3 regions of the Stappia sp. ICDLI1TA098 genome follow, and region 1 is predicted to be linked to each of the others. Evidence: predicted binding sites of a transcription regulator. Region 1 holds the regulator's gene; each other region holds the start of a gene.

The links. The regulator PhoB, encoded in region 1, activates phosphate uptake and scavenging genes when phosphate is short. The targets are predictions, from matches to a motif close to TGTCATNNANCTGTCAT.
Region 2: the regulator PhoB is predicted to act here: its motif matches at 2,615-2,631, upstream of olsB (l-ornithine N(alpha)-acyltransferase).
Region 3: the regulator PhoB is predicted to act here: its motif matches at 4,278-4,294, upstream of ACSLUQ_RS15240 (DUF2794 domain-containing protein).

The regions. Positions count from the first base shown of each region.
Region 1 is NZ_JBTZBT010000002.1:114,483-120,577, reverse strand. It holds gene pstB (phosphate ABC transporter ATP-binding protein PstB) at 1-702, shown strand, start outside; gene phoU (phosphate signaling complex protein PhoU) at 808-1,512, shown strand; gene phoB (phosphate regulon transcriptional regulator PhoB) at 1,582-2,280, shown strand; gene ACSLUQ_RS10865 (GcrA family cell cycle regulator) at 2,403-2,933, opposite strand; gene ACSLUQ_RS10860 (acetylornithine transaminase) at 3,425-4,624, shown strand; gene argF (ornithine carbamoyltransferase) at 4,624-5,553, shown strand; gene ACSLUQ_RS10850 (Hsp33 family molecular chaperone) at 5,553-6,095, shown strand, end outside.
Region 2 is NZ_JBTZBT010000003.1:499,584-505,678, forward strand. It holds gene ACSLUQ_RS17325 (transglycosylase domain-containing protein) at 1-846, opposite strand, end outside; gene ACSLUQ_RS17330 (DUF1330 domain-containing protein) at 1,051-1,362, shown strand; gene olsB (l-ornithine N(alpha)-acyltransferase) at 1,450-2,415, opposite strand; gene ACSLUQ_RS17340 (ATP-binding protein) at 2,682-5,054, opposite strand; gene ACSLUQ_RS17345 (LLM class flavin-dependent oxidoreductase) at 5,258-6,095, opposite strand, start outside.
Region 3 is NZ_JBTZBT010000003.1:42,651-48,745, forward strand. It holds gene ACSLUQ_RS15225 (hypothetical protein) at 1-249, shown strand, start outside; gene ACSLUQ_RS15230 (Bax inhibitor-1/YccA family protein) at 607-1,368, shown strand; gene ACSLUQ_RS15235 (S8 family peptidase) at 1,681-3,789, shown strand; gene ACSLUQ_RS15240 (DUF2794 domain-containing protein) at 3,882-4,256, opposite strand; gene ACSLUQ_RS15245 (GNAT family N-acetyltransferase) at 4,689-5,210, shown strand; gene ACSLUQ_RS15250 (acyl-CoA dehydrogenase family protein) at 5,349-6,095, opposite strand, start outside.

The DNA of each region.
Region 1 (6,095 bases):
ATCAAAGACGTCGACCTGCAGATCGAGGACAAGACGGTCACCGCCTTCATCGGCCCGTCGGGTTGCGGCAAGTCGACCTTCCTACGCTGCCTCAACCGCATGAATGACACGATCGACAGCTGCCGCGTCGAAGGCGACATCGAGATCGATGGCGAGGATATCTACGATCCCAAGGTGGATCCGGTGCAGTTGCGCGCCAAGGTCGGCATGGTGTTCCAGAAGCCGAACCCGTTCCCCAAGTCGATCTTCGACAATGTCTCCTACGGACCGCGCATCCACGGTCTTGCCAGCAACAAGTCCGGGCTTGAGGAAATCGTCGCCTCGAGCCTGCAGAAGGCCGGCCTGTGGGAAGAGGTCAAGGACCGTCTCGACGAGCCGGGAACCGGCCTTTCCGGCGGTCAGCAGCAGCGCCTGTGTATTGCCCGCGCCATCGCGGTCAGTCCCGAGGTGATCCTGATGGACGAGCCCTGCTCGGCGCTGGATCCGATCGCGACCGCCAAGGTCGAGGAGCTGATCGACGATCTGCGCGCCAACTACACCATCGTGATTGTGACGCACTCCATGCAGCAGGCCGCGCGCGTCTCCCAGCGCACCGCCTTCTTCCATCTCGGCAATCTTGTCGAGGAGGGAGACACCAAGGAGATCTTCACCAACCCTGCGGACAAGCGGACGCAGGACTACATCACCGGACGCTTCGGCTGACGACAAGGCGGGTTGGTCCGTGCCCATGCACCCTGGAAAGGGTGCGGGCGCGGGCCTGCCCCGGCTTCCCGATCCCGTTACCGCCGTCGGCGGAGGAGATGAAGAATGACTAGCCATACCGTTACGTCTTTCGATGAAGAGCTGAAGTCCATTGCCGGGCGCGTCTCGGAGATGGGCGGCCTCACCGAGGCCATGCTCAATGAGGCGATCTCGGCGCTGATCCGCATGGACAAGGATCTCGCGCGCCGCGTCGTGCTCCAGGACAAGCGTGTCGACCAGCTGCAGTTCGAGGTCGAGGAGCAGGCGATCCTGGTCATCGCCCGCCGCCAGCCTGTCGCCCAGGACCTGCGCGATGTGATTTCCGCCATGCGCATCTCCAACGACCTGGAGCGCGTCGGCGATCTCGCCAAGAACGTGGCCAAGCGCGTCATCGCCATCGACGGGTCCTTCGATTCCAAGAAGTTCGCGCTTGGCGTGGAGCACATGACCGAGCTTGCCCAGCAGCAGCTCAAGGACGTGCTCGACGCCTATGCCAGCCGCGACACGGCCGAGGCCGAGGCAGTGCGCGAGCGCGACGATGCGGTCGACGCGCTTTACACCTCGATCTTCCGTGAACTGCTCACCTACATGATGGAGGATCCGCGCCAGATCTCGATCTGCGCGCATCTGCTCTTCTGCGCCAAGAACATCGAGCGCATCGGCGACCATGCGACCAACATCGCCGAAAACGTCATCTACATGACGACCGGCGTGCAGCCGATGGACGAGCGCCAGAAGCAGGACGAGACCGGCGTCGAGACCAACGTCTGACGCCTTCGAAACGGACAGGGTCCGGCGGCATAGCCGGGCCCTTGCGACTGACATACGAGGTTTCCGGGAATGCCGAAGGTTCTGATTGTCGAGGACGAGGAACCGCTTGCCATGCTTCTGAGGTACAATCTCGAAGCTGAGGGCTACACGGTCGAGACCTGCATGAGGGGCGACGAGGCCGATATCCGGCTGCGCGAAAACCAGCCCGACCTTCTCCTGCTCGACTGGATGTTGCCGGGTCTGTCCGGCATTGAATTGTGTCGTCGGCTGCGCTCGCGGGCCGAGACCGAGCGCCTGCCGGTGATCATGCTCACGGCGCGTGGCGAGGAGCAGGAGCGCATCCGCGGCCTGGCGACAGGTGCCGACGACTATGTGGTCAAGCCCTTCTCGATCCCCGAGCTCATGGCACGGGTGCGCGCCATGCTTCGGCGCGCAAAGCCGGAGGTCGTCTCCTCGTTGCTGCGCGCCGGCGATCTCGAACTCGACCGTGAAACGCACCGGGTGCGTCGCTCTGGCCGCGAGATCCATCTGGGGCCGACCGAGTTCCGCTTGCTGGAATTCCTGATGACTTCGCCCGGCCGTGTCTTCTCGCGCGAGCAGCTGCTCGACGGTGTATGGGGACATGACGTCTATGTGGACGAGCGCACCGTCGACGTTCACGTCGGTCGCCTTCGCAAGGCGATCAACCGGGGCAAGGCGCCGGACCCGATCCGCACCGTGCGCGGCGCAGGCTACGCCTTCAACGACCAGTTCGCCCAGGCGTCTTGAAACGGCCTTTCCCGGCGGGTCGGATCCGGACCCACCGCCAGGAAATGGAGCAACCAGCCGTCAACGAAAAAGGCCCGCGCGATGCGCGGGCCTTTTTTCTGTGGCACCCTGCTGTGGCGATATCAGCCGGTCGCGGCCGCCGTGTTGCGCTCGCGACGGCGGTCATTCGCCGGCTGGTAGGCCATGCGGCAGTGATACGGGCAATAGGGCACGCCCGGATTGGAATTGTTGCCGCAGAAATAGAAGTCATCCTTGGTCGGATCGCCGATCGGCCACTTGCAGGTGCGCTCGGTGAGCGTCAGGATGGTGGCGCGCTTGGCGATGGGGACCAGTTCCGCAACGGGCTTCTGCTGCGGTGCGGGGGCCGGGGAAGGAGCCATCTTCAGCGCCGTGGCGCCGATGGTCTGCGGTGCGCCGGCGTTGGTCTCGGGCGCTTGCGCCGTCTCGGCGCCGGCTGTGGGCTGCGTGGTCTTGCGCGATGGCTTGGCAGCGTTCGTCGGCGCCTTGGCACGGCCGGAGAGGCCCAGCCGGTGCACCTTGCCGATGACCGCGTTGCGCGTCACGCCGCCGAGCTCGGCGGCGATCTGACTCGCGCTCAAGCCTTCGAGCCAGAGCTTCTTGAGAAGGTCGACACGCTCGCTTGTCCAGGACATGCGTCTCACTCCGTCTTCGTCGTCCGTCCGGCATATGGTTAAAAAAACCTTGCCGGCACACCCTGATGGTGTCCCGCCTATTGCCGGATTTTGAGGCTATTCTGAGTCAAGCACACGAGATGTCGTGTCTCTGATGTCTGAAACCTACAATATGCCGCGTTTTTCGTGCAAGTCGTTGGCCCGATTCACTTGGGGATAGTCGATGTTTTCCCCAATTAAGGAGGTCTCGGGCGCGGGGCGTGCAAAAACGGGCGGATTGCTATTTCGTTGACTTTCGCTCGGCTGGGCGGTGTATAACGAAACCCTGTTGTCGTGCCGCCTTTCGGGGCGGCGCTATGCTTTTAAGGGGGGCAAATGCCCGCCTGTTTTCGTTGCCGCGTGAGCGCGTGGCGCGGGAGGGCATGGCGGCGGCGACGGGTTCATCCGATGACGGGCCATGAGGTGGGCGGCCAGGGAAAGGCGCGCCACCGGCAACAAGGAGCAAGACGGCTATGGTTGGCTCAACTCTCTACCCGACCTACAACCGCGCGAACCTGGAGTTCGAACGCGGCAATGGTGTCTGGCTGGAGACGACCGATGGCCGACGCTTTCTCGATTGCGGCTCCGGCATTGCGGTGAACTCGCTCGGCCACGGCCATCCGGCGCTTGTCGAGGCGCTGAAGACGCAGGCCGAGAAGCTTTGGCACGTGTCGAACGTCTACACGATCCCGGGCCAGGACACCTTTTCGCGCAAGCTGACCGAAGCGACCTTCGCCGATCGGGTGTTCTTCACCAATTCCGGCGCCGAGGCACTGGAATGCGCGATCAAGACGGCGCGGCGCTACTTCTATTCGAAGGGCGAGCCGGAGCGGGTCGACATCATCACCTTCGAGGGTGCCTTCCACGGCCGGACGCTGGCGACCATCGCCGCCGGCGGTCAGGCGAAGTACCTCGAGGGCTTCGGGCCCAAGGCTCCGGGCTTCGTGCAGGTTCCCTTCGGCGACCGCGAGGCGCTGCTGGCCGCGATCTCCGACACGACGGCCGGTCTCCTGATCGAGCCGATCCAGGGCGAGGGCGGCGTGCGGTCCGTGCCGACCGAGACGCTGCGCGACCTGCGCAAGATCTGCGACGACAACGGCATCCTGCTGCTGCTCGACGAGGTGCAGACCGGCGTCGGACGCACGGGCAAGCTCTTTGCCCATGAATGGGCCGGCATCACCCCGGACATCATGGCGATTGCCAAGGGCATCGGCGGCGGCTTTCCGGTTGGCGCCTGCCTTGCGACCGAGGAGGTTGCCTCCGGCATGCAGCCGGGCACCCACGGCACGACCTATGGCGGCAATCCGCTCGCCATGGCGGTCGGCAACGCTGTGCTCGACGTGGTGCTCGCCGATGGCTTCCTCGAGGACGTGCGCGACAAGGGCCTGCTTTTGACGCAGAAGCTCTCCGGCGTCATCGACCGGCATCCGGAGATTTTCGAGGATCTGCGCGGCAAGGGCCTGTTGCTCGGCCTCAAGTGCCGTGTCCCCAACGGAGCCTTGCTTGAGCGTTTCCGCGCAGAGGGCGTGCTTGCGATCGGCGCCGGCGACAACGTACTGCGCATCCTGCCGCCGCTGACGATCACCGCAGAGGAGATCGAGGAAGCCGTGGCGCGCATCGAGAAGGCAGCCATTGCCATGGAAGCAGAGCTGAAGCAGGGAGCTGCCGAATAATGACTGTCCAGCCCCGCCATTTTCTCGACCTCACCGAGGTCGGGGCAGACGAACTGCGCTCTATTCTCGACGGCAGCCGCCGCATCAAGGAAGCGCGCGGTCCGGTTCGCGTCAGCGGCACGGGGCCGCTGGCCGGCCGCGTGCTCGCCATGGTGTTCGAGCAACCGTCGACGCGCACGCGCATTTCCTTCGACGTCGGCATGCGTGAGCTCGGCGGCGAGACGTTGATGCTGACTGGCGCGGAGATGCAGCTCGGTCGCGGCGAGACCATCGCCGACACCGCGCGCGTTCTGTCGCGCTACGTCGACGCGATCATGATCCGCATCCTTGATCATGACGCGCTGCACGAACTGGCGGAACATGCGACCGTTCCGGTGATCAACGGCCTGACCAAGCTCACCCATCCGTGCCAGATCATGGCCGACGTGCTCACCTTCGAGGAGAAGAAGGGCAAGATCGCCGGCCGGTCCGTCGCCTGGACTGGCGACAGCAACAATGTGCTGGCCTCCTGGGTTCATGCGGCGGCGAAGTTCGATTTTGAACTGCGCATCGCCACGCCCTCCCAGCTTGCCCCCCCGGCGGATCTTATCGCCGCTGCCCGCAAGGCCGGCGCCGAGATCAGCCTGACCGACGATCCGTTCGAGGCCGTGCGCGGCGTCGATGCGGTGGTCACCGACTGCTGGGTCTCGATGGGTGACGACGAGGGCGACCGCCACAACATGCTGAAGCCCTATCAGGTCAACAGCCGGCTGATGGGCGAGGCCGACGCCGACGCGATCTTCATGCATTGCCTTCCCGCGCACCGCGGTGAGGAGGTCACGTCCGAGGTGATGGACGGCCCGGCTTCCGTCGTCTTCGACGAGGCGGAAAACCGCATGCATGCGCAAAAGGGCATTCTTGCCTGGTGCTTTGGAGCCCTGCAGGCCTGATGACTGTTGCTGAAGAACTCGACCGGCTCGGCGTCCAGCCGGCCGGTCGCGATGCCGTCCTGCCCTATTCGGTGGAGCCGCTCGACGTGCGCGGCCGTGCCGTGCTTATGGGCCCGGTTCTCGACAAGATCCTGAAGCGCCACGCCTATCCGACGCCGGTGTCACGCCTGCTGGCGGAAGCTGCGACGCTCGTCGCGTTGCTTGGAACCTCGCTGAAGTTCGACGGGCGCTTCACGCTGCAGACAACGACCGACGGGCCTGTGTCGATGCTCGTCGTCGATTTCGACACGCCGGACGGCCTGCGCGCCTGTGCCCAGTTCGATGAGGCGGCGCTTGCCGAGGCCGAGCGCGCGGGCGCGACCGATACGGCGTCCCTGCTCGGGCGTGGCCATCTGGCAATGACGGTGGATCAGGGCGCGGCGATGAACCGCTATCAGGGCATTGTCGCGCTGGACGGCATTTCGTTGGAGGAGGTGGCGCACCGCTACTTCGCCCAGTCGGAGCAGATCCCGACCGTCGTGCGTCTCGCCGTCGGCGAGGTG
Region 2 (6,095 bases), on a different contig from region 1:
CAGCGTCAGCATGCGCGCCGGCTTGCCGAAGTAGCGGCGCGAGGCCGCGTCGATGCCATAGGCGCCGGCACCCAGATAGACACGGTTGAGATAGATCTCGAGGATCTCGTCCTTGGTGTATTCGGCCTCCAGCCACAGCGCGAGCACGGCTTCCTGCACCTTCCGGCGCAGGGTGCGGTCGGGCTCGAGAAAGAGGTTCTTGGCGAGCTGCTGGGTCAGCGTCGAGCCGCCCTGGACAAGGCGGCCTCGGGTCAGGTTGGTGATGACGGCGCGGCCGAGGCCGAGCGGATCGAGGCCGAAGTGGCTCTTGAAGCGCCGGTCCTCGATGGCGATCACCGCTTCGGGAAGATAGGGCGGAAGCTGTTCGAGGCGGACCGCCTCGCCGCCGGTGTCGCCGCGGTTGGCCATCAGCGTTCCGTCGGCGGCGACGATGCGCACGTTGGGCGGGCGCTTGGGCACCTTCCATTCGGAGGTCGGCGGCAGATAGGCGGCGTAGTAGACGAGCACGCCGGCAAGACCGATGCCGCCCCACAGGCAAAGGACGAAGCCCCAGTAGACCAGCCGGCGAAGCCCGCGCGCCAGTCCGCCGCGGGCCCGCGTCTTGCGGGCGGTCTTGCGCTTGCCGCCACGCGGCCGACGGTCGTTGCCGCCAGATCCGGAGCCGGATCCCTTGCCCTTGCCATTGCCGTTGCCGGATTTCGCCGGTCGCTTGCGCTTGGGCGCGGGCTTGCCGCGCCCCGGATCGCTCGGCCTGTCGTCGGGGGTCAGCCGCATGTCGAGCATGCCGCCGTTGCCTGGTCCCATGCGCGGTTCGCGCCGGCCGTCGCTGGACGATCCTCGAGCCATAGATCCGTTCTTCAAAAGTTGGTGCGGGGGGACCCGTGTCCCCCTTTCGTTCCCCGCCTTGGAGCCTAAATGAGGCGATTTAAGGGGTGGTTAAGCATCCCCCGGCGAAGTCCCCGGCGCTTTACACATCCGTCTCCGGCGCGCTAACCCTTGGTGGAAAAGAGGCTGTCGCCGCGGTGGCGAACAGCGACAGGGGAAGCGCAGATGGCGAAGGGATACTGGATCGGGCGCGTCGACGTGACCGACCTCGAGGCATACAAGGACTATGTTGCGGCCAACGCCGAGCCCTTCCGGGCCTATGGCGCGCGCTTCCTGGTGCGTGGCGGTGAATTCGAGTGCATGGAAGGCGCGGCGCGTGCCCGCAATGTGGTGATCGAGTTTGACAGCTACGATCAGGCGCTGGCCTGCTATCGGAGCGAAGGCTACGCGTACGCCAAGTCCCTGCGCGAAAAGGCCTCGGTCTCCGATCTTGTCGTCATCCAGGGCTACGACGGACCGCAGCCCGGCGACACCTGAGGCAGGCTCGGCCCGCGCACGAACGAAAACGCCCGGCCGCGCGATCCGCGGGCCGGGCGTTCTTGTTATCGGGAGCGCGCAACGGGCCTACTGATTGGAGTAGCGTCCCGCGTCGGCACCGTAATGGTTCACGTAGCGGCTGTTGAGCGCTTCGACCGGCATGACGATGAGAACGTCGGTCGTGCCGAACTGATGGTCGACGACCGCGCCGTCGCCGATATAGGCGCCGAGCCGCAGATAGCCCTTGATCAGCGGCGGCAGCTCGCGCAGGACCTGACGCTCGTTCACCTCGGCGCGCGGCATCCGGTTCATGTCGATATAGCGCTCGCGGATCGCCGGAACGCGCCAGTTCTCCGGCGCCCGGGCGTTGTGATGCAGGAAGGAAAGCTGCGAGGCGATGCGGTCGGGATCGGTTCCCTCGATCGAGGCGCAGCCGACCATGACGTCGATGCGGTGCATCAGAACATAGGCCCAGATGCCGTGCCACAGCAGCTCGACGCTGCGCTTGGTGCGGTAGGGCTTGAGCACGCAGGAGCGGCCGAGCTCGAGGAACTGCAGGCGCGGATGCGCGTCGACGAGCGACTGGATCTCGAATTCGCTGCCCGTGTAGAAGCCGCCGTTGCGCTCCGCCACATCCTGGCGCAGCAGGCGATAGGTGCCGACGATGCGCGGCTTGCGGCGACCGAGCGCGTTGCGCTGCGGGGTCTCGTGGTCGAGCACCAGAAGATGGTCGCAGATCGCGTCATAGGCATCGATGTCGCGCTTCGTCGCCATCGTCTGCGCATCGGCGATGGCCGACATTTCCTCGTAGAAGACGTGGTAGCGCAGTTCCTGCGCCTTGCGCACTTCCTTGGGCGTACGGGCGAGGCGCACCTCCAGCGGCCCGATGCGGCCGAGGCTCGGCGTGTGGCGGCCGGCCGGCAGCGCTCCGGGGAGGGGCAGCCAGGCAGGGCGCAGCGCGGCAGCGCTCGCAGGCACAAACTTGCGGACGAGGTTGCGCGGCGAAAGAAGCCCTCCACGTGCGCGTCCCGTGCTTTCGTCAAGTCTCGACATGATCCCGACGCCCTTCTTCGTTTCCCCGTCGGGTGCCGACGCACCCAGGCTCGTTATATCGCCCCGACGCTGGCCTTGATACACCCGATAACGGCATCGGCCTGCGGTCGTTTGTCCGGGACTTCGACGCTCCCGTCCCGCGCGCGGCGTGGAACCAGAGGCCGGCCGGGTGCTTAGCCGTCACCTAAAACATAAGTTTCCAACACTTCCATGACAATTGGAAGCGATGACAAGGGAGGGGAAATAGTTGTCGGCGGCCGATCGGCTCAGGCAACGGCGGCGAATTTCTGCCGCATCAGGTCGGGGTCTATCGGCTTGGTGAGCACCGTGTCGGCACCCGCTTCCAGGGCCGCGTCCTCGGCCTCCGCCGTCACGTCGGCGGTTACCGCGATCACCGGAACCCGCGTCCAGCCGTGCTCCCGTTCCATCTCGCGGAAGCGGCGAATGGCGGTCACTCCGTCGATGCCGGGCATGTGCAGGTCCATCAGCAACATGTCGAAACTGCCGTCGGCGACAGCTTCGAGCGCCTCCGCGCCGTCGGCTGCGACCACCGCCTCATGCCCGAACTTGCGCACCAGCGCCTCACTCAGCAGCCGGTTGATATCGTTGTCGTCGGCAACGAGTACCTTGAGCGGGCGGCTCGGTGTCTGGGGTTCGGGTCGCTCCGCATCGGTGATGCGGGTGTCGATGGCGCTTTCCCAACCCACCGCCGCCTCGCCGTGCTCCAGAACCGAGGTCGTGACCTGGCGCAGTGAGGCGGAGCGGATCGGGCGAATGAGGTAGGCGCCGAAGCCGGCGGCTTTCAGCCGGGGCAGGCAGGCGCGGTCGGTTGGCGTCAGGATGGCGATGGCCGGCGCGGTGACGCCGGTGGCGCGCGCCCCGGCGAGCCATGCTCCCGCATCGCGCACCGCCGCCAGATCGAGAAAGATGAGATCCGCCTCGTGCATGGCGGCGTCGAGCCTCTCCTCGTCCTCCTGACGGCAGGGCGAGACCAGTGTTGCTTGCGCCCCGGCGCATGTGACAGCGCGGGCGGCGAGCGGCGCCTCGATGCGGCTCTCGCTGATGATGCAAACCTGTTTGCCGGCAAGAAAGCTGTCGGGCCGCGAGGCTTTCGCGGTGTTCTCGCCCCCACTTTCGGCTGCGACGAGCGGCAGCACGACGCGGAAGCAGGCCCCCGCGTCCTGTGCCGCGGTGGCGGTGATCTCGCCGCCCATCAGCCGTGCCAGCCGGCGCGAGATGGCAAGGCCGAGGCCAGCGCCGTCGAAGCGGCGAGCCGGTCCGTGGTCGACCTGCTCGAACTCCTCGAAAAGCCGCTCGGCGTCGCCTGGATCGAAGCCGATGCCGGTGTCACGCACGGTGATCGCCAGCCGCGCGCCCGCATCCGGCGTCGAACCCGGATCCCCCAGCCGCTCGATGCGGATCTCGACACCGCCGGTTTCGGTGAACTTCAGGCCGTTGCCGGCGAGGTTGTAGAGGATCTGGCGCAGCCGTGTCTCGTCGACGACGATGCGGCGTGGAAGCTGCGGATCGACGTAGCAGCCGATCTCAAGGCCCTTGGCGAGCGCGCGCGGGCTCAGCAGCTCGGCGACGCCTTCCGCAAGGCCGGCGATGTCGGCGGGGCCGGGCATCAGTTCCAGCCGGCCCGCTTCGATGCGCGACATGTCGAGCACCTCGGAGATCAGCAGCAGCAGGATTTCGCCCGAGCTTTTCACCGCATCCGCATAGGTGCGCTGTTCCGGCGTCAGCCGAGTGTCGGCGAGCAGGCCGGCCATGCCGAGAATGCCGTTCAGCGGCGTGCGGATCTCGTGGCTGACGGTGGCGAGAAACCGGCTCTTGGACGCGTTCGCCGTCTCGGCCTGGTTGCGCGCGGCGACCAGCGCGTCCTCGATGCGGCGTCGGTCGGTGACATCGCGCAGGATGGTCTGGATCAGTGGCTCGCCCGTGGTCACGTCGCGTACGGCGACGTCGCGCCGGGCAAACCAGCGCGGCCCCTGCGCCGTGGCGACCCGGATGTCCTCGCGCGCGCCCTCGGGATCGTCTGCCGGCTCACCCTGACGGCGGCCGTGCAACCCGTCGATGCGTCCGTCGGGAAACAGCGCCCGCGCCGTGTCGTTGGCATAGACGGTCTCGCCGCCCTCGCGCCATCGGGTCACCACGTCGCCGAGCTTGTCGAGCACGTCGCGGTGGCGCTCGTCGCTTTCGCGCAGGCGCCAGGCCTCGTCCTGCAGGGCTTCACGCTCGGCGTACAGCGATGCGATCTCCGCCTCACGCTCCGCCATCTGCCCGCGCACCCGGGCACGCGCCGAGGTTTCCGCGCGCGCGGCGTTGGACAGAGCCAGCGAGACGCCGGCGATTATGAGCACGCAGCCGGCGACCGCAAGGCGGGCCGGCGGTGGAACAAGGGCGACGAGGCCGGCCGCGCCGCCGATGAAGGCGGCAAAGGAGACGGCGAAAAGGGCAAGGCTGCCGAGGATGCTGGCAAACGTGCGAGGCGTGGCAGGCACCGGATCACGACCGGTGCGGTCCGGCGTCTCGACGGCCGGCCGTTCGGCTTCGCTGTAGCCGGCCTGGAAGCGCTCTGGCTCGGCCTTTCCGGCCTCGCGATGCGTCGTGCGGTCATGGCGTTCGGGGGCGGCCACCTGCTCTCCTCGTCCCTCGGCAAGTTCGCGCAAGAGGCGCGCGGACCAGGGCAGTCTCTGCGGGAGAGATTGAGAAACCGTTGCGGCAAAAGGCCTTGGGCGGGAGTTTTGGCCCTGCCGTGGCGCATCGGGCCGTTGACGCCGGCCCGGTTGGCGTCAGCAGCCCCGGGGAGCCGCTGACGCCTGGATCGGAGTGCGAGGAGTTATGCTTCGCGAGCCAGCGGCCGGGTGCCGTCGACCAGATCGCCCAGCACCTCGGCGGCGAGTTGGAAGGACCTGACCCGGGCGCCGTGATCGTGGATCATTCCGGTGACGATCAGTTCGTCGGGTTGGTAGCGCTCGACGATGGCCCCGAGTTCGCGCCGGACGGTCTCTGGCGAGCCTGTCGCCGAAACCGACAGGGCATGGTTCACCTGGGCAAGCACTGGCGGCGGGATCTCGTCCGCCACGTTGTCGACCGGATACGGCAGCTTGCCGGGGCGTCCGGTGCGCAGCCTGGCGAAGGAGAGCACCTGCGAGGACCGCAGATACCGGGCTTCCGCGTCCGTATCGGCGACGAAGACGCCGGCGGCGACCATCGCATAGGGAGCCGCGAGTTCGGCCGACGGGCGGAAGGTCCGGCGATAGACGTCGAGCGCCTCCTCCAGCATCGTGGGGGCGAAATGGGAGGCGAAGGCGTAGGGCAGGCCAAGGGCGGCGGCAAGCTGGGCGCCATAGAGGCTCGAGCCCAGGATCCACACCGGCACATGGGTGCCCTCTCCTGGAATGGCACGCACCGGCCCGCCTTCGGACGGGTCATCCAGATAGGCGATCAGGTCGACGACGTCCTGCGGGAAATTGTCCTCGCCGGAAAGATGTCGGCGCAGGGCCCGGGCCGTTGCCATGTCGGTTCCGGGCGCACGGCCGAGGCCGAGGTCGATTCGCCCGGGAAACAGCGTTGCAAGGGTGCCGAACTGTTCGGCGATGACGAGTGGCGAGTGGTTGGGCAGCATGATGCCGCCCGCGCCGACGCGCATGCTGCGTGTCGCCGCCGCCACCTGG
Region 3 (6,095 bases), on a different contig from region 1:
CGCACCATCGAGGCCATGCCCGTGCGCGTCGGCCGCCTCGGCATCGTCGAGAACGGCCAGCCGATCGCCTTCCTCACCGACGGCGGCGGCGACTATGCCGTCGTCCAGTGGTTCAAGCCGGGCGTCGACGTCGCCACGATGCGGGATCCGAAGAAGGAGATCCTCGACTTCGCCCGCGAGGAGATCGTGCGTCAGCCGGGAGGCACCTGCGACAGGCAGATCAAGTCCCGTCTGAAGGCGATGAAATAACACGACACGGCGGGGCGAATGCCCCGACCGCGAGGCAAGGCCGCCCGGATCATCCGCTCCGGGCGGCCTTCGCGTTTTGCGCGAAAGGTCACGGTGCGTTTACCCCGCGCGAAACATGACGGCACCGGAATGCGAAAACGGCTTTTCGCCTCTTGTTCATGCCATTGAGCGTGTCCATATTCGGTAAGACGTGTGGGTCTTCGCGCCAGCGGTGTCCCTTGGGGCTGCGCGGATGACGCGAAAGCCCGGCATGTCGGACCCGCGATGGCGGGTCGAAACGCATCATGGCCATGGTTTTGCGGGTACGCCGACGGCGATCCGCGAGCATGGCGACGAGAGGGACAGAAAGGACACTCGATGTCGACCTTCGACCGCAATTCGAACCTTCGGTATTCTGCGGCCGGCGCGCGTGCCGAGGCCGGCGTCTATGATGAAGGCCTGCGCGCCTACATGCTGGGCGTCTACAACTACATGGCGCTGGGCCTCGGCATCACCGGCCTTGCCGCGCTCGCGACCTTCTATTTCGCGATTGACCAGTCCTCGGGCGGCATGGCGCTGACCCCGTTCGGTCAGGCGATCTATCTGAGCCCGCTCAAGTGGGTGGTCATGCTCGCACCGCTCGCCGCGGTGTTCTTCCTGAGCTTCCGCATCCAGAAGATGAGCGCATCGGCCGCGCAGACGACCTTCTGGGTCTATGCCGCGATCATGGGCGTATCGCTGTCGTCGATCTTCCTGGTCTTCACCGGTGGCTCGATCGCACGCGTGTTCTTCATCACCGCCGCATCCTTCGGCGCGTTGAGCCTTTATGGCTACACGACGAAGAAGGATCTGTCGGGCTGGGGTTCGTTCCTGTTCATGGGCCTGATCGGCATCGTCATCGCGTCGATCGTGAACATCTTCCTCGCCTCTTCGGCGATGCAGTTCGCCATCTCCGTGATCGGCGTCCTGGTGTTTGCGGGCCTCACCGCCTACGACACCCAGCAGATCAAGGAAATGTACTACGAGGGCGACAGCTCGGAGGTTTCGATCAAGAAGTCGGTCATGGGAGCGCTGCGCCTCTACCTCGACTTCATCAACCTCTTCCTGATGCTGCTGCAGCTCTTCGGCAACCGCGACTGAGGATGCCGACAGCCGCACCGCACGACGCGGTCTGGCACCGAATGCAAAAAAAGGGCGCGAGGGAAACCTCGCGCCCTTTTTCATTCTCCCGACGATTCATCACGCTGCCGGGGCATCGCGGCGACCGCTCGCCAGCCAGCCGAAGGCCCGCCGCCTGCCCCTTTCGCACCTGCGCTTTTGCCGCTCCGTCCAGCCGGATCTGCACTCCGTCCATTTTATTAAACCGTTGATTTTCATGGGCCGTTTCGCAATTGACGGGCCCTGAGACGCGCGCAATATCGCCGCCATCGCATTATCTATGGATGGATCGACATGTCTCGCGTGTTCCCCTTGCATACCCGGCGCGCTGCCGGCGTGGTTTCCCGCCGCGCGGCCGGCCTCCGCCTCGGCGTCAGCGCCGCCGCGGCCATGGTCCTGCTGCTTCCCGGCCTTGCCGCCGCCGAACCGATGCCGCCCGTCGACGAATACGCCGCCCAGTGGGGCCTCGGCATGATCGGCGCGAAGGCTGCCCATGACCGTGGCTACACCGGCTCGGGCGTCACCGTCGGCGTCGTCGACAGCGGCGTCCTGCCCCTGCATCCCGATCTTGTCGCCAACCTGTCCGATCTGTCCTATTCGGGCGTGACCGGCCTGCCGGTCGCAGCCGACGGCAACGGCCACGGCACCCATGTCGCCGGCACCATCGCCGCGACGCTCAACGGCGTTGGCATGGTCGGCGTCGCCCCGGGCGCAAAAGTCGCGCCGCTGCAGCTTGCCAACGACGCCGGCAACATCGATCAGGCGACGCTCGATCAGGTGGTCTCCAACGTCTATGCCTATGGCCTGGCCAACGGCATCGAGTTCTACAACAACTCCTGGGGCTCCGATCCGGTGATGCCGGCGTCCGGCCCCGATCTCGAGGCGGCGCGCCATTATTTCGAGGTCGAGAACCCGAATACGCTCGCCGCCTTCCGCTCCGCCGCCAACGCCGGCTCGGTGCTCGTCTGGGCCGCCGGCAACGACGGACTGGCAAGCGTTGCCTACGAGCCCGGCCTGCCGGTTCTCTATCCCGAGCTCCAGGCCAACTGGATCGCCGTCGCCGCCGTCGGCCAGACCGGCGAAGTCACCGACTATTCCAACCGCTGCGGCATCGCGGCCGCCTGGTGCCTTTCCGCCCCCGGCGGCGATGACGACCAGGAGAATGGCGGCATCTATTCGACCGCCAATGACGGCACCTACGTGCGCATGTCCGGCACCTCCATGGCCGCGCCGCATGTCACCGGCGCGCTCGCCATCGCCCGTCAGATGTTCCCCAACGCCAAGGCCACCGATCTGGCCCAGCTCGTGCTCGCCACGGCGACCGACGTGGGTGCCGCCGGCATCGACGACGTCTACGGCTGGGGCATCCTCAACCTCGACAACCTGACGTCGACGAGGGACGCGGCCACCGGTGCCGTCTATTCGCAGGGCGCCTTCGCCCAGACGCGCACCCTCGGCCAGATCGCCGACATCGCCGGCAACCTGTCGGGCAGCCTCGGCGGCGGCGATCCGGCGCCTGGCGGCGTCACGCTGTCCACCCACGGCGCGGCCCCGACGGCTGACATGCGCATGCGCTGGTGGTTGGCGCCGATGGCGGGCTTCACCCAGACCTCGGCAAGCGCCACCACCGCCTCGGCGATCACCCGCACCGGCGGCGCCATCACCGGCCTCGACTTCCGCCCCTCCGAGGAAGTGCGCTTCGGCTTCGGCGTCGGCTTCAGCCAGTCGCGCACGGGCAGTGCCGGCAACAAGGTCAGCTCGACCGGCGTGCACGGCCTTGCCTATGCTGGCTATTCGACGGATGTCTGGTTCACGGACGGCGGCTTCGGCGTCAGCCGCTTCGAGACGAAGACCACCCGCTCGGGCATCGCCGGCCTCGGCGGCGCCGCCGCCGGCCTCACCGGCAAGAGCTCCGGCACCGATGTCGGCGCCTGGGGCAACGCGCGCGTCGGCATGACCTTCGCGACGCTCGCCGCGACGCTTCAGCCCTATGCCCAGGCGCGTGCCGTTCACCAGTGGCTCGGCTCCCAGTCCGAAAGCGGCGCCGGTATCTTCGGCCTGAGCGCGGCCTCCGCCACCACGATGCAGACCGACCTCGGCGCCGGCGTCCGCGTCACCGGCAATGCCCTCGCCCTCGGTGCCGGCGCGGAGCTGCGCCCGGTGGTCGATGTCGCCTACGCCCGCGCCATCGGCTCGCTCGGCGACAGCCGCTCGGTGACCATGCTGGGCTCGCCCGTCGCGGCAAGCGCCGTTGGCGTCGGGCGCGACATTGCCCGTCTCGGCGCAGGACTCACCTACACCGCCATGGACGGGCGTCTGAGCGGCAGTCTCGGCTACGCGGGCGAATTTCGCGCCCGGGCCACATCCCATGCCCTGAACGCAAGCATCGGCCTGCGGTTCTAGGCATTGCCGGCCGCTTCAGGCCGGCGTGCGTGACGTGCAACACCTGAAGCGGCGCATGCGCCGCTTCCTTTTTTTCATGTCCTGAAAAAGCCTCAGACCAGCGATAGGTGCCGCTTCTTCTCGAAGACCCGCAACACCTGGGCAAGCTCGCCGCCGCGTTTCAGGAGCGCCCCGCCGGCGCCAACGACCGCATAGGCTCCCTGTCGACGCGCGTTCCGCGGCACCTTCTCGATGCGATAGAGCGGCATTTCCGAGCTGCGGCGGAAAATCGAGAACACCGCCCGGTCCTTCAGATGGTCGATCGCATAGTCGCGCCACTCGCCGGCGGCGACCTTCTGTCCGTAGACACGCAGGATCAGATCGAGCTCCCGCCGGTGAAATGCGGTGATGGGCAGGGGTGCCGGTCCCGACCGGTCGGGCGCGCCGTCGGCCCCCCGTCGTGCGGTTTCATCCTCGACCTCGCTCATGGCGCCTCCCGCATTTCGCCGCGTCATCCTCCCGTCATGATGGGCCGCGCCGCGCCGGCAATGCAAGCCTCGTTCTGGAATCCCCGGATTCAGCCGTTTCCGCCGGTTTTCGCGGCTCCTTCAAATTTCACAGTTTCGCCCCATTGCAGCCCATACCGCGCCATCTTGAGCGACGAAAAAAGCATGGTTGCAGAAGGAACCGCCGTGGAGCTTCGGAACGCAACAGCCCCCCAGCCCCCCGGGGTTTCGCGGCACAAGGATCCGGTTCTCCGACTGTCATGCAGTCGGTCAGGACACTGAATGCAACCGGAAGGGCCGGCCTTGAGCCGGCCCTTTTCCGTTTCCCCACCTCCCCGCTGTTCTCCTGGACAAAATTTCGCACCGTGGTTTCCGCAGCTTTTGTCGCGGCCCGATCGGCGCTATCATGTCCTCATGACCCTCGGCCTGACCTCCCTGCGCCCAGCGCGCGACAATGATGCCGAAGCGCTCGCCACCATCCATGAGGAGACCTGGCGGGCGACCTATCGCGGTGTCATCGACGGGCTTGAGCTGGAACGGATGATCTCCAAGCGCGGGCCGAAATGGTGGCGCACGGCGCTGGCCCGCGGGGTCCGCATCAAGGTCCTCTATGTGGCGGGCACGCCGGCCGGCTATGCCACCTTCGGCCGCAGCCGCATGCGCGAGCTTCCCTTCGAGGGCGAGATCTACGAGCTCTACGTGCGGCCCGACCACCAAGGCATGGGCTTTGGCACCGAGCTGTTCCAGGCCGCCCGCGCGGCACTGGAACGCACGCGGCTCTCCGGCCTCGCCGTCCGGGTCGTGCGTGACAATGAGGAAGCCGTGCGGTTCTACCACCACCGCGGCGGCCAGGTGCTGATGACCAGCCGCGAGCGCATCGCCCAGACCGCGCTCGACCTCACCGTCTTCGGCTGGTTCCCCGACGATCTGACCTGACGATCTCCCGCAAGGCCCCCGGGCACTTGCGGTTGAGGGGACGGACGACCGACCGCCCGTCCCGTGCTTGCGGTCGTCCGCCAACTCAGTCCTTTGGCATCGCCTGCCGGCTCTCAGTCCTTTGCGTCGCCTGCCGGCTCAGTCGCGCCCGTCGAGCAGACGCCGCGCGATCACCTGCGCCTGGATTTCGGCGGCGCCTTCGAAGATGTTGAGGATGCGCGCGTCGCAAAGCACCCGGCTGATCTGGTATTCCAGCGCGAAGCCGTTGCCACCATGGATCTGCAGCGCATTGTCCGCCGCCGCCCAGGCAACGCGGGCGCCGAGCAGCTTGGCCATGCCCGCCTCCAGATCGCAGCGCCGGCCGGAGTCCTTCTCCCAGGCGGAAAAATACGTGAGCTGGCGCGCGGCCATCAGTTCCGCCGCCATCAGCGCCAGCTTGTCCGACACGCGCGGGAAGGCGATCAGCGGCTTGCCGAACTGGATGCGCTCCTGCGCATAGCGCAGCCCCAGGTCGAGCGCCGCCTGCGCGACGCCAAGGGCCCGCGCCGCGGTCTGGATGCGGGCCGCTTCGAATGTCTGCATGAGCTGCTTGAAGCCCTGCCCCTCGACCCCACCGAGCAGGTTTTCATGCGCCACCTCGAAGCCGTCGAAGGCGATCTCATATTCCTTCATGCCGCGATAGCCAAGAACCTCGATCTCGCCGCCGGACATGCCCGGCGCGGGGAACGGATCCGCGTCCGTGCCGCGCGGCTTGGTCGCCAGGAACATCGAAAGTCCGCGATAGCCCGGCTCGGAGGGGTCGGTGCGCGCCAGCAACGTCATCACGTCGGCGCGCACGGGATGGGTGATCCACGTCTTGTTGCCATAGATCTTCCAGACATCCCC